DNA from 2 places in the Streptomyces lydicamycinicus genome. Region 2 is predicted to be linked to the other one. Evidence: predicted binding sites of a transcription regulator. Region 2 holds the regulator's gene; the other holds the start of a gene.

Region 1 (3,407 bases), on a different contig from region 2:
AGTGGTCGCGGAAGGTGTGGTTCTGCGCCGGGTCCAGGACCTCCAGGAGGGCGGCGGCCGGGTCGCCCCGGAAGTCGGACCCCACCTTGTCGATCTCGTCGAGGAGGACGACCGGGTTCATGGAACCGGCCTCCTTGACGGCCCGGACGATGCGGCCGGGCAGCGCGCCCACATACGTACGGCGGTGGCCGCGGATCTCCGCCTCGTCCCGGACGCCGCCGAGCGCCACCCGGACGAACTTCCGGCCCATGGCACGGGCGACGGATTCCCCGAGTGAGGTCTTGCCGACCCCGGGCGGGCCGACCAGCGCCAGCACGGCGCCCCCGCGACGGCCGCCCACGAGGCCGAGGCCCCGTTCGGCCCGGCGCTTGCGGACGGCCAGGTATTCGGTGATCCGCTCCTTGACGTCCTCCAGGCCGGAGTGGTCGGCGTCCAGGATCTCCTTGGCGCCGGTGATGTCGTAGGCGTCCTCGGTCCGTTCGTTCCAGGGCAGTTCGAGGACGGTGTCCAGCCAGGTGCGGATCCAGGAGCCCTCGGGGCTCTGGTCGCTGGACCGCTCCAGCTTGTCGACCTCCTTGAGGGCGGCCTTGCGGACGTCCTCGGGCAGGTCTGCGGCCTCGACGCGGGCGCGGTAGTCGTCGCCCTCGTCCTCCGGATCGCCGTTGAGCCCGGCGAGCTCCTTGCGGACCGCCTCCAGCTGCCGCCGCAGCAGGAACTCCCGCTGCTGCTTGTCGACGCCTTCCTGGACGTCCTTGGCGATGGACTCGGCGACGTCCTGCTCGGCGAGGTGTTCGCGCAGCATCTCGGTGGCGAGCTTCAGCCGCGCCACCGGGTCGGTGGTCTCCAGCAGCCGGACCTTCTGTTCGGTGGTCAGGAAGGGCGAGTAGCCGGAGTTGTCGGCGAGCGTCGGCACGTCCTCGATCTGCTGGACGCGGTCGACGACCTGCCAGGCGCCGCGCTTGCGCAGCCAGCTGGTGGCCAGCGCCTTGTATTCCGTGACGAGTTCGGCCACCGCACCGGGCAGCGGATGAGGCACCGTCTCCTCGACGGTCGTGCCCTCCACCCAGAGCGCGGCCCCGGGTCCGGTGGTGCCGGAACCGATCCGCACCCGGCCCAGGCCCCGGATCAGCGCGCCGGGATCGCCGTCGGACAGCCGCCCGACCTGCTCGATCCGCCCGAGCGTGCCGATCGCGGCGTACTTCCCGTCGATGCGGGGCACAAGCAGCACCCGCGGTTTGTTACCCGAGGAGGCGGCAGCCTGGGCGGCCTCCACCGCTGCCCGTACGTCCGCGTCGGACAGGTCCAGCGGCACCACCATGCCGGGGAGCACGACCTCGTCATCGAGGGGCAGCACGGGCAGAGTGAGCGATGTGGACGTCGAAGCCATGATCTCCCCTTCGGCAAGCAAGTTGAGCTTTACTCACTCAATGCGGAGGGGTCGGGAGATGTTCCCCCGGGTGCGTTCGCTGTGAGCGATCAGGGGAGTTGCCGTTTCGGCGGGCCGGGCCGGGCCCGCGGCGGCCGGGCGGGCCGGGCCGGGCTCCTGTTGATCACGGCGCAGCCGGCGGGGCCCGGCCGGTCGCGCCGCGCTACCAGTGGGCGGGGCGGCTCAGGCTCCGCGGCAGCTCGGTCGCGGCATCGCCCTTGGCCGCGTTGAGCTGCGACTGGGTGAGGAAGAGCGCGCCGGTGAGATCGGCACCGGCGAGGTCGGCGGCGCGCAGATCGGCGCCGATCAGGTCCGCCGTGCGCAGATCGGCGCCCTTGAGGTCGGCGGCGATCAAGTAGGCCCCACGGAGGTTGGCGCCCCGGAGGTTGGCGCCCTTGAGGCGGGCCCCCATGAGGTCGGCGCCCCGTCGCTCCTTCTTACGGCCCGGGACCTCGGCCCGTACGAGTTCGCTGGTGCGCAGCAGCAGGGCGTTGACCTCGCCCCGGTGGGCCGGCACATCCAGCTCCATGAGCTCCTCGGCGCTGCCTTGGGTGAGGCGCTCGGTCTTCTCCAGGGCGGCGCGCAGATCGGCGTGGACCGGGCGGGCCGCCGGCCGGGTCAGCGCCTCGGCCAGGTACCAGAGGAGTTCGTGCAGCTGCCGCATGACGGGGAAGACGTCGAACATCTGCCGGGCGGTCCCCGGTACCCGCCGCCAGTCCTGTCCGTCGAAGGTGACCTGGGAGACCTTCTGCCCGGCGCCGAAGCAGTCGAAGACGGTGCAGCCGGTGAAGCCGCGCGGGCGCAGGTCGCTGTGGATGCCGCAGCGGAAGTCCTGCTGAAGGTTCGGGCAGGGCCGGCCGGCGTCCTTGTCGATCGCGAAGTCCGCCGAGGCCGCGAACGGCAACGCGACACAGCACAGACCGAAGCAACTGCCGCAGTCGGATGTCAGGCCGAGGTCGATGACGTCCGGGATCGAGGGCTCGCGCTCTGGGGACAAGGTGGGTGTACTCCTGCGTCGGCGGGCACCGCACTAGGGGGTGCCGGGAGGGGACCGCCATTCTCCCAGGCGCCACAAGGGCCGCCGCGCCCGGCCGGATCCGCTCGCCGCGGCCGGGCACCGCCCCGCCGCCCACCGGGCGTTGTCAGTGGTCGGCCCTAACGTCGGGTCCATGAGCATGATCGGAGAGTACGCACGTGTCACTCCTGCCGAACTCGACCGCGCCCTGGGCGATCCCGAGTGGGCGCTGAAGCTGGTCCAGGGGCGGATGGAGGCGGAGGCCGCCGGTTGCCCGGAGACCGCGCCGACGCGCTGCCTGGACATCGACAAGGCCTGGGACGCCATCGGGTTCCTGCTGCGCCGCGCGGCCTTCCCGGTGGACATCGTCCATGGCGAGCAGGCCGTCCCGGATGCCGACGACTGGGGCTACGGTCCGCCCCGCTACCTCACCCCCGCGCAGGTGCGGACCGCCGCCGAGGCGCTCGCGGAGATACCCGCCGAGCGTCTGACGGCCGGCGCCGGCCCGGCGGACCTGGCCGCGGCGCAGGTCTATCCGGCGATCGTCTGGGAGCGGGGCGAGCCGCTGGACTATGTCTGCGCGCACTACGAGCAGTTGCGGCCGTTCTTCCGCGCGGCGGCGGACGAGGGGGACGGCATGCTCCTCTGGATCGGATAGCGGCGCCCGGTCCGGCACGGCCGTGCGGAAGGCCGCTCGCACCGCCTCACGCCCCGTCATGACTGCTACCTTCACGGCATGTTGCAGCGGATGTCCGGAGTTTTCATCGGCGCACTGTTCGGGACGATCTTCGTGGTCGCCAACGCGCACGACCCGCTGAATCCGGCGATCGGTATCGCCCTCCGGGTGCTCGCGGTGCTCACCTTCGCCGGGCTGCTCACGCTCGCGCTGCGGGCGGGGCGCCGCGGGCAGCCCGTGCCGGACGATCCCGAGGCCCCTCAGGCGGACTGGTTCCGGGGCAAGTTCGC
Region 2 (3,407 bases):
CGTCCCTTCCGACGCCGCTCCCGAAGACGCGGCGCAGGCCGAGTCCGCCGACAAGGCGGGCTCGGCCCCGGCCGGGGACGTAACGGACATAGCGCTCCAGGCGCAGCTGGACCAGGTGCGTACGGCGCTCAACGAGCGCACGACGGACCTCCAGCGGCTCCAGGCGGAGTACCAGAACTACCGCCGTCGGGTGGAGCGGGACCGGGTCACGGTCAAGGAGATCGCCGCGGCGAACCTCCTGTCCGAGCTCCTTCCCACCCTCGACGACATCGGCCGCGCCCGCGAGCACGGCGAACTGGTCGGCGGCTTCAAGTCGGTGGCCGAGTCGCTGGAGACCGTGGTCGCCAAGCTCGGTTTGCAGCAGTTCGGCAAGGAGGGCGAGCCCTTCGACCCGACGATCCACGAGGCACTGATGCACTCGTACGCACCGGATGTCACCGAGACGACGTGCGTGGCGATCCTTCAGCCCGGGTATCGCATCGGTGAACGAACGATCCGCCCCGCGCGGGTCGCCGTCGCCGAGCCGCAGCCGGGTGCGCAGGGCACCAAGTCCGGATCCGATGACGAGGCCAAGGGTGCCAAGGCTTCGGACGAGGAGAGCGGTGGCCCGGAAGAGGGCTGACGTGAGGACAGAAACGAAAACCGCGCGGAAGGAGGGACGTCGGGGATGAGTACCAAGGACTTCGTCGAGAAGGACTACTACAAGGTCCTCGGCGTCCCGAAGGACGCCACCGAAGCGGAGATCAAGAAGGCGTACCGCAAGCTCGCCCGCGAGTTCCACCCGGACGCCAACAAGGGCGACGCCAAGGCCGAGGAGCGCTTCAAGGAGATCTCCGAGGCGAACGACGTCCTGGGCGACGCCAAACGCCGCAAGGAGTACGACGAGGCGCGCACGCTGTTCGGCAACGGCGGCTACCGGCCGGGGCCGGGCGGCGGCGGCAGCTTCAACTTCGACCTGGGCGACCTCTTCGGGGGCTCGCAGGGCCAGGGCGGCGGCGGAGGCTTCGGCGGCGGGCTCGGGGACGTCTTCGGCGGTCTGTTCAACCGCGGCGGCGCCGGTACCCGTACCCATGCGCGCCGGGGCCAGGACATCGAGTCCGAGGTGACGCTCAGCTTCACCGAGGCGGTCGACGGGGCCACGGTCCCGCTGCGGATGTCCAGCCAGGCGCCGTGCAAGGCGTGTTCCGGCACCGGCGACAAGAACGGCACCCCGCGGGTCTGCCCGACCTGCGTCGGCACCGGCCAGGTCAGCCGGGGCGCGGGTGGCGGCTTCTCGCTCACCGACCCGTGCGCCGACTGCAAGGGCCGGGGTCTGATCGCCCAGGACGCCTGCGACGTCTGCAAGGGCAGCGGGCGGGCGACCAGCGCGCGCACGATGCAGGTCCGCATCCCCGCGGGCGTCTCCGACGGGCAGCGCATCCGGCTGCGCGGCAAGGGCGCCCCGGGCGAGCAGGGCGGCCCGGCGGGCGATCTGTATGTGGTCGTGCATGTCGACGCCCACCCGGTCTTCGGCCGCAAGGGCGACAACCTCACCATCACCGTGCCGGTCACCTTCCCGGAGGCCGCGCTCGGCGGGGAGGTCAAGGTGCCGACACTGGGCGGTCCGCCGGTGACGCTGAAGCTGCCGGCCGGCACCCCCAACGGACGCACCATGCGGGCCCGTGGCAAGGGTGCGGCCCGTAAGGACGGCACACGGGGGGATCTGCTGGTCACCATAGAGGTGCTGGTCCCCGGTGACCTCAGCGACAAGGCGAAGGAGTCGCTGGAGTCCTATCGCGAGGCGACCGCGGGGCAGGACCCGCGGGCGGAGCTGTTCCAGGCCGCGAAGGGAGCTTGAGATGGACAGCCGGGGCGGGCAGCGTCGTAACCCCTATGAACTGACCGATGAGTCGCCGGTGTACGTCATCTCCGTCGCGGCTCAGCTCTCCGGCCTGCATCCGCAGACCCTTCGGCAATACGACCGGCTGGGGCTGGTCTCGCCCGACCGCACGGCCGGGCGGGGCCGCCGCTATTCGGCCCGGGACATCGAACTGCTCCGTACGGTGCAGCAGTTGTCCCAGGACGAGGGCATCAACCTCGCCGGCATCAAGCGCATCATCGAGCTGGAGAACCAGGTCACGGCCCTACAGCAGCGGGTCGTCGAGCTCCAGGGCGCCCTGGAGGGCGCGGCCAGCGCGATGCAGCAGCGGGAGGCGGCGGTGCACGCCTCCTATCGGCGCGATCTGGTGCCGTATCAGGATGTGCAGCAGACCAGCGCGCTGGTGGTCTGGCGTCCCAAGCGGCCGGAGTGACGGCCGCGGCCGGGGCGCGGACGCCCGGCGCATGATGTGGAGAAGGGCCGGGGAGACCCGGCCCTTCGCGCGTTTCCGTGGGCAGCCGCGCGCTCCGGCCGCGGTCCGCTCAGCAGCCGTTGTATCCGGCCGTCGGCATCGACAGCCGCCGGTGCACCTGCGACTTCATCGCCAGGGTGTAGACCGGCTCATCGAGGTCGGCGGTCTCCAGTCGGACGCCGGCCGCGGCGCACCGTTTGGTGAACTCGTCCGCGCCGGCGATGGCGTTCTCCAGCGCCCGGCGGTTGGGCGCCACGAACACATCGACCAGGCCCTCTTCGACGTCACGCCACAGCGCGCTGTGGTCGGCGCGCAGCTGGTGCAGGCTGAGCTGGCAGGTCAGGTGGTAGTCACGGGCCGCCGCCCACTGCTTGCACATGTCGTGCTGGCTGCGGTCGTCGACCAGGAACGGATCCTCGTCCAGCTCGGACAGCGGCATCAGGCAGGCGATCGCCGTGACTCGGACCGAGTTCATCGTGCCCTCCGGGGCGTGGCGACTGTGGGGGCGACGATACCCCCGCGAGCGGCCCGTGGAGGAGGGGCTGTACCGGGCGGCGAGGCATAGCCGCAGGCGTGGCAGATCTTCCAGCCGTCCTGATTGACCGCGAGCTGGCCGCCACAGCGCGGGCAGAGCTCGGCGTGCGGATGCGGCCGGGCGGGGGAGGGACGGCGCGGAACGGTCGTCACCTTGCACACTGCCGACGCCATACGGCCTCCAGCTGCTGTCTTTTGCAGGGGACAGGTCCGATGTCGTCCGTGATTGCGCGGAGCTGTTCGGTTCCCGTCGCTCTTGAGTACCAGGTGGGTGGCCCGGAGCGGATCCGGAGGGGCCGTTTCCGGCCAGCGGGCCGGAGGCGACCGCGTGGGAGGGGAGCGGCTCTCGGGCCGGCGCTCAGGCCCGGCCCATCGCCTTGGTGACCGCGATCTCGATCATGACGCGGTCGGGGTTGGGCGTCGGCGTCCGGCCGTACCGCTCGGCGTACCGGCGCACCGCGTCGGCCACCGACTCGGCGTCCGTACGCACCCGGGCCCGGCCCTCCAGCGTCGCCCAGCGCCCCTTGTCGACCTGGCACACGG

What was found. The regulator HspR, encoded in region 2, represses chaperone genes until heat shock. The targets are predictions, from matches to a motif close to TTGAGNNNNNNNNNCTCAA.
Region 1: a site for HspR is predicted at 1,410-1,428, ahead of lon (endopeptidase La). Genes of this name have one in related genera too.

What each region holds. Positions count from the first base shown of each region.
Region 1 covers NZ_BBNO01000001.1:805,479-808,885, reverse strand. Annotated here, with positions in the region: gene lon (endopeptidase La) at 1-1,387, opposite strand, end outside; gene TU31_RS03510 (pentapeptide repeat-containing protein) at 1,590-2,423, opposite strand; gene TU31_RS03505 (YfbM family protein) at 2,596-3,099, shown strand; gene TU31_RS03500 (hypothetical protein) at 3,178-3,407, shown strand, end outside.
Region 2 covers NZ_BBNO01000002.1:751,127-754,533, forward strand. Annotated here, with positions in the region: gene grpE (nucleotide exchange factor GrpE) at 1-622, shown strand, start outside; gene dnaJ (molecular chaperone DnaJ) at 668-1,837, shown strand; gene TU31_RS08765 (heat shock protein transcriptional repressor HspR) at 1,839-2,291, shown strand; gene TU31_RS08770 (hypothetical protein) at 2,401-2,805, opposite strand; gene TU31_RS08775 (pyridoxamine 5'-phosphate oxidase family protein) at 3,223-3,407, opposite strand, start outside.